3 regions of the Streptomyces sp. DG2A-72 genome follow, and region 2 is predicted to be linked to each of the others. Evidence: riboswitches for the same ligand, from Rfam matches in the RefSeq annotation. Region 2 holds a riboswitch; each other region holds the start of a gene.

The links. Region 2 has a riboswitch for cyclic di-AMP ahead of QQY66_RS22590 (M23 family metallopeptidase). Riboswitches for the same ligand answer to the same signal wherever they lie in the genome.
Positions count from the first base shown of each region.
Region 1: linked by a shared signal. The riboswitch ahead of QQY66_RS43515 (LysM peptidoglycan-binding domain-containing M23 family metallopeptidase) and the one ahead of QQY66_RS22590 (M23 family metallopeptidase) in region 2 are both predicted to bind cyclic di-AMP.
Region 3: linked by a shared signal. The riboswitch ahead of QQY66_RS37785 (M23 family metallopeptidase) and the one ahead of QQY66_RS22590 (M23 family metallopeptidase) in region 2 are both predicted to bind cyclic di-AMP.

Region 1 covers NZ_JASTLC010000001.1:9,169,777-9,174,056, reverse strand. Annotated here, with positions in the region: gene QQY66_RS43535 (SGNH/GDSL hydrolase family protein) at 1-308, opposite strand, end outside; gene QQY66_RS43530 (hypothetical protein) at 448-687, opposite strand; gene QQY66_RS43525 (AzlC family ABC transporter permease) at 671-1,210, shown strand; partial or broken gene QQY66_RS43520 (branched-chain amino acid transporter permease) at 1,203-1,531, shown strand; gene QQY66_RS43515 (LysM peptidoglycan-binding domain-containing M23 family metallopeptidase) at 1,620-2,585, opposite strand; cyclic di-AMP (ydaO/yuaA leader) riboswitch at 2,590-2,754, opposite strand; gene QQY66_RS43510 (alpha-galactosidase) at 3,050-4,280, opposite strand, start outside.
Region 2 covers NZ_JASTLC010000001.1:4,777,329-4,781,608, reverse strand. Annotated here, with positions in the region: gene QQY66_RS22605 (dihydrofolate reductase family protein) at 1-593, shown strand, start outside; gene QQY66_RS22600 (alginate lyase family protein) at 793-1,914, shown strand; tRNA gene QQY66_RS22595 (tRNA-Met) at 1,970-2,043, shown strand; cyclic di-AMP (ydaO/yuaA leader) riboswitch at 2,351-2,508, shown strand; gene QQY66_RS22590 (M23 family metallopeptidase) at 2,520-3,560, shown strand; gene QQY66_RS22585 (PrsW family intramembrane metalloprotease) at 3,716-4,280, opposite strand, start outside.
Region 3 covers NZ_JASTLC010000001.1:7,951,895-7,956,174, forward strand. Annotated here, with positions in the region: gene QQY66_RS37775 (pitrilysin family protein) at 1-1,005, shown strand, start outside; gene QQY66_RS37780 (pitrilysin family protein) at 1,002-2,390, shown strand; cyclic di-AMP (ydaO/yuaA leader) riboswitch at 2,604-2,770, shown strand; gene QQY66_RS37785 (M23 family metallopeptidase) at 2,784-3,542, shown strand; gene QQY66_RS37790 (GntR family transcriptional regulator) at 3,744-4,280, shown strand, end outside.

The DNA.
Region 1 (4,280 bases), 4.4 Mb from region 2:
ATCGCCCGCTCGAAGCGCTCGGCGACCTCGTCGGGGTCGGTTCCGGGCCGGATGATGTCATTGCCGCCCGCGCAGAACGAGACCAGGTCCGGGGCGAGTTCGACGGCCCGCGGGAGTTGCTCGGCCACGATCTGGTCGAGGAGTTTGCCGCGCACGGCAAGGTTGGTGTACTCGAAGTCGCCCTCCGGCCTCCGGTCCGCGAGCAGTACCGCGAATCGGTCGGCCCAGCCGACGAACGCCCCGTCAGGGCCGGGGTCGCCGACGCCCTCGGTGAAGCTGTCCCCCACCGCCACGTACGACCCGATCACTGATCTGATGTCATTCTTCGAATCGTCTGCCACGTCGGCCCATGATTCACCTTCGGATGTGAGCTACGCGACCGTAGGAAGGGGTTGACGGACGGTGAGATAAGCCACTCCTAAAGTGTTCGCCAACTCAGGAATATGCTCAGCCGTCAGCCTTGATCTTCTTCATGGTGAGATGTGATTCGAGGCGCAGCACGGCAGGCAGGTCGCCGAGTTTGTCGGTGACGAAGGCTTCGTAGGCGGCCTGGTCGGCGTGGTCGGCGACGGCCACGGTGGACTCGAACTCCTCGAACATCTTGCGGTCCCGGGCGTAGGTCTCGATGTCGATGAGCACTTCCAGCCCGCGCCTCAGCGCCTCGGGGTCGATGTCCGCGGCGCTCATCTACGGCGGATCGTTCGAGTTCCTGCTGATCGGCCTGGCCACCGCGGCCGCTCCCCTGGCGTCCATCGCCACGACGGCCTTCATGGTGAACGTCCGGCACGTCTTCTACGCGCTCTCCTCCCCCTGCACCGCGTACGGCACCTTCGCACTCAGCGACGAGACGTACGCCCTGACCGCCGGGGAGGAGGCCCGGTCCTGGGCCGGCCGGCGCATCCTGTGGCTGCAGTTCCTCATGCACCTGTACTGGGCCGGAAGCGCAACCGCCCGAGCCCTGCTCGGCTCCCTCTTCCCGGAGGGGGTCACCGGCCTGGACTTCGCTCTGACCACCCTGTTCACCGTGCTCGCCCTCGATGCTCTCCGGGAGCTGCGCGACGACCTGCCCACGCCGGCGCTCGCCCTCCTCAGCGCCGTGGCCGCGCGGCTCCTCTTCCCGGGCCAACTGCTCCTCGCCGCCTTCGCCCTGTTCACCGCAGAACTGCCGGCCCGCCGCTGCACGACCGGCAAGAGGGCACGCCATGCCTGACACCCCCTACGCCATAGCCGCCGTCCTCGTCACCGCCGCCGTCACCCGAGCCCTGCGCACCCTCCCCTTCGCCGCCCTCGCCCCGCTGCGCGCCAGTACGACCGTCCAGTACCTCAGCGCCCGTATGCCCGCCGGCGTCATGGTGATCCTGGTCGTCCACTGCCTGCGCGAGGTGCCCCTCACCGACACGCGCGCGATCCCCCCGTCGGCAGCCCTGGCCGTCACCGTCGGCCTGCACCAGTGGTGTCGCAACGCCCTGCTGAGCATCCTCGGCGGCACCGCTGTCCAGTGGTCCTGGCCAGTACGGTCTTCGCGCACTGAGGGGGTCCGCACAGCCAACACCGAAGGCCGGACCCGGGGATCGGGGTCCGGCCTTCGGTGGCGTGGGGGACGCTTCAGGCGCCGGGTGTCAGCTGACGGAGACACCCTTCGAGCGGAGGTAGGCGACGGGGTCGACGTCCGAGCCGTAGTCCGGGGTGGTGCGGATCTCGAAGTGCAGGTGCGGGCCGGTCACGTTGCCGGTCGCGCCGGAGAGGCCTATCTGCTGGCCCTCGGTCACGGTCTGTCCGTTGGAGACGGAGAGCGAGGACAGGTGGGCGTACTGCGCGTAGTAGCCGTCGGCCAGCTTGACAACGACCTGGTTGCCGTACGCGCCGCCCCAGCCCGCGGAGACGACCGTGCCCGCACCCACGGACTTGAGCGAGGTGCCGGTCGGGACGACGAAGTCGACGCCGGTGTGGTAGCCACTGGACCACATGCTGCCCGACATGCGGTACGGGGTACCGACCCTGGCACCGGCCACAGGGAGGGTGAAGCCGCCGGCCGTACTCGTGGTGTCGGAGGACTGGGTGGTCGCCGTGTTCGAGGACGACTTCGACGAACCCGAAGCAGACGAACCAGATGAATCAGAAGACCCGGACGACTTCTTCGAAGAAGAGGATGAAGGAGACGAATCCGACGAAGAGGACGACGGCTTGGAAGAACCGGTCGCGGCCTTCTTGCCGATCGAGAGCTTCAGGCCGGGGTGGATCATCGACGGGTCCGAGCCGACGGCCTCACGGTTGTCCGCGTAGAGCTTCTGCCAGCCACCGCTGACATTCTGCTCGTCGGCGATCTTCGAAAGGTAGTCACCGGCCCGCACCGAATAGGTCCGCACACCCGAACTCTTCGCGGCGGCGGTCTTCTCGGCGGCCTTCTTTTCGGTCTTCGGAACCGACTGAACGGCCTTTTCCGAAACCGACTTGGCGGGAGCGGCATGCGCTCCGGTGGCCCCCAGGAGCGGCAGGGCGAGCGCGGCGCCACCGGTTCCGGCGACGACGATCGAGCGGGTGAAGCGCTGGCTCTTGGGACGGCGGTGCTTACCCTTCGCGGGCATGGCGAATTCCTCTCCGGCGCCTACGAGGTGAGCTGTCGGGTGCGGACTGGAGATGTCCGGCCGCGCGGTGGCGGCTTAACCCCTAGCCGTTCCGGAGACCGGAACAGGCGGTTGTACCTGTGGGTCCCCCGCTCCTGCCGTTCACGGGTGAGTTGAGCGGTCTCCGGGCGGCGGCAGGATTGGGCGTCCGTCCGGATTGGTGGCGAACGTAAGCGACCAAGACGCAAAGGGACAAGCAAGAGGTTCCATGGCTGTGCGTTTCTCTTGATCCCTTGTGAGAAAACCCAGTCACCCTCCGTGAATTCCACCCCCGCCGACGGATTCAATCCCCTGGAAAAACACGTGAATTACGTGAACATGGCGGACAACGCTCGGTCACGAATATGACGCTGCTCACGCAGCTCCCCCCAGGAGGCTTTATCCCAGAGCGAGTTGGAATGAAGATCCTAATTCGGACAGATCGCTCAGATGCGACGCAGCCGGAGAACTGCCGCATCGAGGTCACCGCGTAGCCCTGTGCGCAATCCGTGATGCAGCAGGACCGCACCCCGGTGAACTTCGCCCGTTTCGCGGCATTCATACGACGCTGTCGGGTCGAGGCCGCGCAGTCGCAGCGCCGGAACGGGCTCGCCGTAACGCTGCGCCTCGAGCCAGGCGAGGACGACGGTCTCGTCGCCGAGCACGTACTGCACCGCACTCAGCCCGCCCTGCGGGGGCCGCAGCCGATACAGGTCGCCGCGCTGCACCAGGGGCCGGATCTCCTTGTACAGACCCACCCACTTCCGGGCCTCGGCCAGCTCGTCGTCCGTCCACTCGGTGAGGTCACCGCCGACCCCGAGCACCCCGGCCATGGCGCTCACGAACCGGAAGCGCAGCGAGCTGACCCGGCCGTTGAGCTGGACGTTGGGGCTGTCGGTGACCCACGCGGCCATGACCCGTGCCGGGTGGATCTGGCTGAAGCCGTGCTGGATGGCGAGCCGGTCGAGCGGGTCGGTGTTGTCCGAGGTCCACACCTGATCCGTACGGCTCATGACCCCGAGGTCGATCCGGCCGCCGCCGCCCGAGCAGGACTCGAAGGCGACTCCGGGGTGCGCGTCCCGCAGCCGGTCCAACAGCCCGTACAGCGCACGCACATGGTCGACCCACAACCGCTGCGGATACGCCTCTCCCGGCCAGCCCGCATCGGTGAAGCAGCGATTGAAGTCCCACTTCACATAGTCGATCGGGGCGCTGGAGAGGAGCGTGTCGAGCTGCTCCCAGAGGTACTCCTGAACGTCGTCGCGGGCGAGGTTCAGTACGAGCTGATTGCGGAATTCCGTCCGCTTGCGCCCGGTTTGGTGCTGCACCCATTCGGGGTGGGCGCGATACAGGTCGCTGTCCGGATTGACCATTTCGGGCTCGACCCAGATACCGAACTGCATACCGAGGCCGTGCACGTGGTCCGCGAGCGGCTTGAGCCCGCCGGGGAAGCGGTCGGGGTTGGGTGTCCAGTCGCCGAGCCCGGCCCGGTCGCTGGTCCGTGCCCCGAACCAGCCGTCGTCGACCACGAACAGCTCCACGCCCATGTCCGCGGCCCGCCGCGCCAGCGCCCGCTGCTGCTCCTCGGAGATCTCGAACTCGGTGGCCTCCCAGGAGTTGAAGAGCACCGGCCGGTCCTCGCCCGCGTCCGGAATGACATACGTCCGCTGGTACGCG
Region 2 (4,280 bases):
TCGTGGGCGACCCCAAGGCGCCGCGGCTGTTCGGCCCCGGCGGATATCAGGACGGCCGCCTCCGCCTGCTGGAGACACGGCGAATCGAGGACGTCGTGCTCATGCGCTACGAGCCCACAGCACCCGGCGCCGGCCGGCTGGACTCCGCCGCCGACCACCACTGGCTCGCCCTGGCCTGCGAACTGGCCGCGCAGTGCCCTCCCTCGCCGACCGCGTTCAGCGTGGGCGCGGTCGTGGTCGCGGCCGACGGGACGGAGCTGGCGCGGGGCCACTCCCGTGAGGGCGGCGACATGGTCGTCCACGCGGAGGAGGCCGCGCTGGCGAAGCTCGACGCGACCGACCCCCGGCTGGCCACCGCCACGGTGTACAGCAGCCTGGAACCGTGCGCCCACCGCGCATCCCGCCCCGCGCCGTGCGCCCGGCTGATTCTGGACGCCGGAGTACGGCGCGTGGTGACGGCGTGGCGCGAGCCGGACACCTTCGTGGTGGCCGCCGACGGCAGCGGGATGCTGGAAGCGGCCGGCGTGGACGTCGTCGTACTGCCGGAGTACGAGGAGCGCGCGAAGGCGCCGAACCGTCATCTGCCGGCGTGACGGACCGACCTCAACTCCCCTTCGGCCCATCAGATCCTGCGCCCCGTCGCCGTACCGGGCACGCTGCGAATGACCGGGTGTGGATCACGGCACGGAGGCGGCGATGGGGTCGGTGCGCAGACGGACGACGGCTTTGCTGATCCCGCCCCTGGTCGCGGCACTCCTCGCCTCCTGCGGGACGGCCGACGGTTCGCGCACCATGGCCCGCTCCCTCCCGTCGGACGCCGAGTTCACCCACCCCGGCGTCCTCGTCGGCAAGGCCCAGCTGGACGCCGTACGAGAGAACGTCCTGGCGGGCAGGCAGCCGTGGCTGAAGGCGTTCCTCGACATGCGGGACAGCAGATACGGGGCGTACAAGTACCGGGCCGAGCCGTACAAGACCGTGAACTGCCCGGCCGGTGCCATGGCCGGCCGGGGCTGCATCCAGGAGCGTACGGACGCCATCGCCGCCTACACCCACGCCCTGGTGTTCACGGTCACCGGCAAGCGGCAGCACGCCGTCAAGGCCCGGGAGATCATGGACGGCTGGTCGGCGAAGCTGAAGCGGCACACCGGGCAGAACGCCGGACTCCAGGCGGCCTGGGCCGGATCGACCTGGGCGCGGGCCGCCGAGATCGTGCGGCACACACCCGGCGCCGACTGGCCCGCCGACCGCGTACAGCGCTTCGAGACCATGCTCCGCACCGTCTACCTCCCCCGGGTCACCCGCCGCGTCCTGGACGTCAACGGAAACCGGGATCTCGTCTCGACCGACGCGGCCATCGGGATCGCCGTCTTCCTCGACGACCACAAGACCTTCGACCACGCCCTGCGACGCTTCCGCGACCGTGTCCCCGCCTACTTCTACCTGCGCAAGGACGGCCGCCACCCGCTCACCCCGCCCGGCTCCGGCATGGACACCCCGCAGCGACTGCGGTCGTACTGGTTCCAGCAGTCGACCTACAAGGACGGCGTCACCCAGGAGACCTGCCGTGACTTCGAGCACGTCGGCCACTCCCTCGCCGCCACCGCCCACATCGCCGAGACGGCCTGGCACCAGGGCGTCGACCTGTACGGCGAGGTCAAGGACCGGCTGAAGGCCGCCCTGTCCCTCCACGCCCGGCACCAACTGGGCGAGCCCGCACCGGCCTGGCTGTGCGGCGGCAAGGTCGCCAGGACCATGGGCCCGGACCTGGAAGTCGTACTGAATCACCTGGAAGACCGGCTTCACGTCACCGTCCCCGCCGCCCGCAGGCTCGCCGAGCGGACCCGCCCGGCCGGTACCGACGGGCTCTTCGTCGCCTGGGAGACCCTCACCCACGCGGGCAATCCCGCAGGGTGAATCAACGTGTGGTCATGGGTGTCCCGCGGATGGCGTAGACTAGTGAACACAACGACGCGGGGTGGAGCAGCTCGGTAGCTCGCTGGGCTCATAACCCAGAGGTCGCAGGTTCAAATCCTGTCCCCGCTACTCAAGACCGAAGGCCCGGATCATTGCGATCCGGGCCTTCGGTGTGTTCAGAGCATGCTGGTGATCGTTGTTACCCGAGGTGAGTGAGCCGTCCCGCTCCGGTAACAACTGACGCAACGTCAGAGCTGGTGTGACTGCTGAGTTGCTGCCGCGTCGCGGTCAACTCGCCCGATTTTCACCGGTCATGGCCCCTACGTCCTGCGCAAAAACGTTAACGATCAAGCGGAACCGCTTGGAATCCGGCCCCCGCGTCTATTAACGTTCGATAACGCAGCGCGGTTGTCCCAGCCGTCACAAGAGTCGGCTCCGTGCGCACGCGCCGAATTCCGCAAGGGAACCGGGGAACCACCACCTTGGGGTGAATCGCGCGGATGCCACCGTGGAAGCACGGCAGGTATACGCGCGTAGGAGACCTTCCTGCTCCGAACCCGTCAGCTAACCCGGTAGGCGAGAAGGAAGGAAAGGAGTACGCCTACGTGGCGTCCAACCGGCCTGCCCCAGAGGCCCCCTTCGTGCCGAGTCAGCGCGAGCCCGACACCTTTGTGTACAGCGGCTACCGCACCGACGACGAGGGCCCGCTGGAGGAGTGGAACCCCACCGAGGAGTCCATTCGTCCCGTACGCGGCCGGCACCGCGTCAGCAAGCAGCGCAACGGGGCATTCGCCCGCAGCTCCACGGTTCTCGGCGTCGGCGTCATAGCCGCCGTCGGCGCGGGCGGCATGGCCAGCGCCAACACCGGCAAGCCGCCGGTGTCCATCTCCCTGCCCGACCTGCCGTCCGTGGGCTCGATCATCTCGGACGACGCCGCCGAGGGCTCGGCGGACACCGCGACCGCGCTCAGCAGCGTCAGTGTGACCTCCACCGACAGCGAGCAGTCCGCCGCCGACGCCGGTGAGGCGCTGCGCTCCCGGATCCTGGCCCAGGCCGAGCGGCAGCAGGACCAGGTCGACAGCAAGGCCGCGCAGGCCGTGCAGGCCGCCGCGCAGAAGGAGGCCTCCGAAGCGGCCGCCAAGGCGGAGCGGGAGGCCAAGGCCAAGGCCGCCGCCGCGAAGAAGAAGGCGGAGGAGGAGGCGGCGGCCAAGGCGGAGGCCGAGCGGCTCGCCCAGCTGGCCAAGCAGTTCGCGCTGCCGACCTCCTCGTACACCATCACCTCGACCTTCGGTCAGGCCGGTTCCCTCTGGTCCTCCGGCTACCACACCGGCCTCGACTTCGCCGCCCCCACGGGCACCCTCATCAAGGCCATCCACAGCGGCACGATCACCGAGGCCGGCTGGGACGGTTCGTACGGCTACAAGACCGTCCTCACCCTCGACGACGGCACCGAGCTCTGGTACGCCCACCAGTCCTCGATCAGCGTCAGCGTCGGCCAGAAGGTCGCCACCGGCGACGTCATCGGCCGCGTCGGCGCCACCGGTAACGTCACCGGCGCCCACCTCCACCTCGAGGTCCACACAGGCGGCTCCGACAGCGGCATCGACCCGATGGCGTGGCTGCGGAGCAAGGGGTTGAACCCCTGAGGTAGCTCTGCTGCGGGGGCCGCTGTCCTGCTGCCGAGCTGCGGGCATGCGTGCCGCCTGGGGCGGCACGGGTGGGCGCAGGCGGCACCCCGTCAGTGCCGGGCTGCGCGACCCACCCCCGCCCAGCCCTCACGCCGGGCCACTCGCAACGCCGGCTAGGTCCGATACGGGTTGTACGCGGGATACGGATACTGCACGCCATTCCCATACGCCCCGTACACCGGCAAAGGCGGCGCAGCCACCCGCGCCGCATGGTCCAGCGCCGGCCCCGCAACCCCCCGCCGCTGCCACAGCTCATGCAGCAACTCCCGCTCCCGTACGACGAAGTCGGCCCCCGCCCGCCCCCGCCGCCCCCGGTGCCGCAGAAACGCCAGCGACGTCGCGTACGCCTCGTACTGCGCCACCGCCCGCCCCGCCGGCCTGCCGAAGTGACGACGGGCGTACTCCCGGGCCAGCCGCCGCGCCCGCATCGACCCGAGCACAAAGGGCGCGGCCGGCCCCAGCCAGCCCGCGGCGACATACGCGGGCAACTCGGCCCGTACGGTCCTCAGCTCCCGCTGCCGCGTCCAGATCACCAGCCAGGTCAGCAGCCCGAACGCGGGCACCATGAAGATGGCGTACACGGCGAAGAACCCGTACTCGCCGAGGCTCGACGAGCCGTTCCACATCGCGTGCATGCCCATCGCCAGCAGCAGCCCGGACAGCGGCACGAGCACGCGC
Region 3 (4,280 bases), 3.2 Mb from region 2:
GACGACGAGTCCATGGAGAACCAGCGCGACGTCGTGAAGAACGAGCGCCGGCAGCGCTACGACAACGTCCCCTACGGCACGGCTTTCGAGAAGCTGACGGCCCTCGCCTACCCGGAGGGCCACCCCTACCACCACACCCCGATCGGCTCGATGGCCGACCTGGACGCGGCGACCCTGGACGACGCCCGCGCGTTCTTCCGGACGTACTACGCGCCCAACAACGCGGTGCTCTCCGTGGTCGGCGACATCGACTCCGAGCAGACGCTCGCCTGGATCGAGAAGTACTTCGGCTCCATCCCCGCGCACGACGGCAAGCCCGCCCCGCGCGACGGCCAACTGCCGGAGATCATCGGCGAGCAGCTGCGCGAGATCGTCGAGGAAGAGGTCCCCGCGCGCGCGTTGATGGCCGCCTACCGCCTGCCGCACGACGGCACGCGCGCGTGCGACGCGGCCGACCTCGCGCTCACCGTCCTCGGCGGCGGTGAGTCCTCCCGCCTCTACAACCGGCTCGTACGACGCGACCGTACGGCCGTCGCCGCCGGATTCGGCCTGCTGCGGCTGGCCGGCGCGCCCTCCCTGGGGTGGCTGGACGTGAAGACGTCCGGTGACGTCGAGGTGCCGGTCATCGAGGCCGCCATCGACGAGGAGCTCGCCCGGTTCGCCGCGGAGGGCCCCACGGCCGAGGAAATGGAGCGTGCCCAGGCCCAGTTGGAGCGCGAGTGGCTGGACCGGCTCGGCACGGTCGCGGGCCGCGCCGACGAACTGTGCCGGTACGCCGTCCTGTTCGGCGACCCGCAGCTCGCCCTCACCGCCGTCGGGCGGGTGCTCGAGGTGACCGCCGAAGAGGTCCAGGAGGTTGCCAAGGCGCGCCTGCGGCCCGACAACCGCGCGGTGCTCGTGTACGAGCCGACCGTCCCCACGGAGACCGTCGAGGAACCCACCGAAGACCTGGAGTCCGCGGCGACCGTGGAAGCCACCGACGAGAACGAGGAGGCGGCCAAGTGACCGAGCTCGCCGCTATGGAATTCCACCCCGAGCCCCGGGCCGGCGAGGCCAGGCCGTGGGCGTTTCCGGCCCCCACGCGCGGGACCCTCGACAACGGCGTCACGGTCCTGCGCTGCCACCGCCCCGGCCAGCAGGTCGTCGCCGTGGAGGTGCTCCTGGACGCACCGCTGGAGGCCGAACCGGCCGGCCTCGACGGTGTCGCCACGATCATGGCGCGGGCCTTCTCCGAGGGCACCGACAAGTACTCCGCAGAGGAGTTCGCCGCCGAGCTGGAGCGCTGCGGAGCCACCCTCGACTCGCACGCCGACCACCCCGGCGTCCGGCTCAGCCTGGAGGTCCCGGCCTCGCGGCTGTCCAAGGCGCTCGGCCTGCTCGCCGACGCCCTCAGGGCGCCCGCCTTCGCGGACAGCGAGGTCGAACGGCTCGTCCGCAACCGCCTCGACGAGATCCCGCACGAGCTGGCCAACCCCTCCCGCCGGGCCGCCAAGGAGCTGTCCAAGGAGCTGTTCCCGGCGGACTCGCGCATGTCGCGTCCGCGCCAGGGCACCGAGGACACGGTCGAGAACATCGACTCCGCGGCCGTCCGTGCCTTCTACGAGAAGCACGTGCGTCCCGCCACGGCCACCGCCGTGGTCGTCGGCGACCTCACCGGCATCGACCTGGACGCGCTGCTCGGCGAGACGATCGGCGCCTGGACCGGCTCACCCGCGCAGCCGCGCCCGGTGCCGCCGGTGAGCGCCGACGACACCGGCCGCGTCGTCATCGTGGACCGCCCCGGTGCCGTCCAGACGCAGCTGCTCATCGGCCGCGTCGGTGTCGACCGGCACGACCGCGTGTGGCCCGCCCAGGTGCTCGGCACGTACTGCCTCGGCGGCACCCTCACCTCGCGGCTGGACCGCGTCCTGCGCGAGGAGAAGGGCTACACCTACGGAGTGCGGGCGTTCGGGCAGGTCCTCAGGTCCGCCCCGGACGGCTCGGGCGCCGGGATGCTCGCCATCAGCGGCTCCGTCGACACCCCGAACACCGGTCCCGCCCTGCAGGACCTGTGGACGGTGCTGCGGACACTCGCCGCCGACGGGCTCACCGACGCCGAGCGCGATGTCGCCGTGCAGAACCTGGTCGGTGTGGCGCCGCTGAAGTACGAGACCGCCGCGGCCGTCGCCAGCACGCTGGCCGACCAGGTGGAGCAGTACCTGCCGGACGACTACCAGGCCACGCTGTACCAGGAGCTCGCCGCGACCGGCACCGTCGAGGCCACCGCGGCTGCCGTACGCGCCTTCCCGGTGGACCGTCTGGTGACGGTGCTCGTGGGCGACGCGGCGCAGATCAAGGAGCCGGTGGAGGCCCTCGGCATCGGTCAAGTCACCGTCGTGTCCGCCGAGTAGGGCCGCGGAGAGGCGAACCCTCGGGTTACGCGCGCGGGGAGCCCCGGTGACGGAAGCGTCACCGGGGCTCCCTTATGTCCGAATTACGGGAGAGGTTGCCTGTCTGGCCTGTGGCATGCGCTACAAAAGCCGTGATCCGTTTGGGGATTGAAAGATGTCCCGTTTAGCGTCTTCCGGGCTGTCCGTCAGGCACTGCGCCGCACCCGCGGCACCGGACAGTCATCGCCGAGTCCCCAGACGGCGCGAGCCAGGGGAGCCGGGGACCCACATGTGCAGTCCCTGGGGTGAATCGGACGCCCGCGCGTGCCGCGAGGGGGTCCGTAGGAGACCTTCCTGCTCCGAACCCGTCAGCTAACCCGGTAGGCGAGAAGGAAGGAAAGGACCAGCCACTACATGGCGTTCACCCGCGCCACCGGGAAGCACCGCCGTCCCAGCCGTATCCAGCGCACCACCGCTCGCGCGGCGGGCGTCGCGGCCCTCACCACCACCGGCGTCATCGGCACCCTGGCCGCCCCCGCACTCGCCGCCGAGCCGGCGGCCGAGACGACCGGCCTGATCCCGGTCCTCAGCAGCGCCGCCGCCGACCAGATCGCAGAGCAGGCCGCCGCCCAGCAGCAGGCCGCCGAAGAAGCCGCCGCCGCGAAGAAGGCCGCCGAGGCCAAGAAGAAGGCCGCGGCGGAGCGGGCGCAGAAGGCCCGCGAGGCCAAGGAGCGCGCCGCTCGCGAGGCCGAGCGCAAGCGCCTCAACAGCTACGTCCTGCCGATCACCGGCTCGTACGTCTCCACCGGCTATGGCGCCGGCGGCTCCCTGTGGTCCTCCGGCAGCCACACCGGCGTCGACTTCCACGCCGCCAGCGGCACCTCCGTCCACGCGGTCGGCCGCGGCACCGTCGTCGAGGCGGGCTGGGAGGGCTCGTACGGCAACCAGGTCGTGATCAAGATGAACGACGGCACGTACACCCAGTACGGCCACCTGTCGTCCATCGGCGTCTCGGTGGGCCAGAGCGTCACCCCGGGCCAGCAGATAGGCCTCTCCGGCGCGACCGGCAACGTCACCGGGGCGCATCTGCACTTCGAGGCCCGTACGACCGCGGAGTACGGCTCCGACATCGACCCCGTCGCCTACCTGCGCTCGCACGGCGTGAACGTCTGACGACAGACGTCTGAGCCCCCAGGCTCCGCCTCCCCAGGCCCCGGCTCCCCGAGCCGGGGCTTTCGGCCTTTCATACCCCCGGCTGTCCAAAAAATATCCATGGATTCCGGTCCGCCATCGGAAATTCCGGCTCATTGCCATAGAGTCACTGAACACGCGTCAATCGTCGACGTTTCACGGGGATTAAAGCGGAGGTCGGTCATGCGTATTCCGGCGCACTCGGTATGCACGGCGATCCGGGACGACATCGTCGCCGGTGTCTACGAGCGCGGCAGCCGGCTCACCGAGGAACTCCTGGCGCGCCGCTACGGCGTCTCGCGCGTCCCCGTCCGTGAGGCCCTGCGCACGCTGGAGGCCGAGGGATTCGTGGTGACCCGGCGGCACGCGGGCGCGTGCGTCGCGGAACCGACCGAGCAGGAGGCCGCGGACCTGCTGGAGATGCGCATGCTCCTGGAGCCGCTCGGCGCCTCCCGGGCCGCCCAGCGGCGCACCGAGGCGCATCTGAAGGTGCTGCGCGGCCTGGTCAGGCTGGGTCAGGAGCGGGCCAGGAGGGGCAACAGCGAGGATCTGCGCTCCCTGGGCGGCTGGTTCCACGAGACGCTCGCCCAGGCCTCCGGCAGCCCCGCGCTGACCTCGATGCTGACCCAGCTGCGGCACAAGATCGCCTGGATGTACGCCGTGGAGGCGCCGGCCAACCCCGTGGAGTCCTGGGCGGAGCACGGCGCGATCGTCGACGCG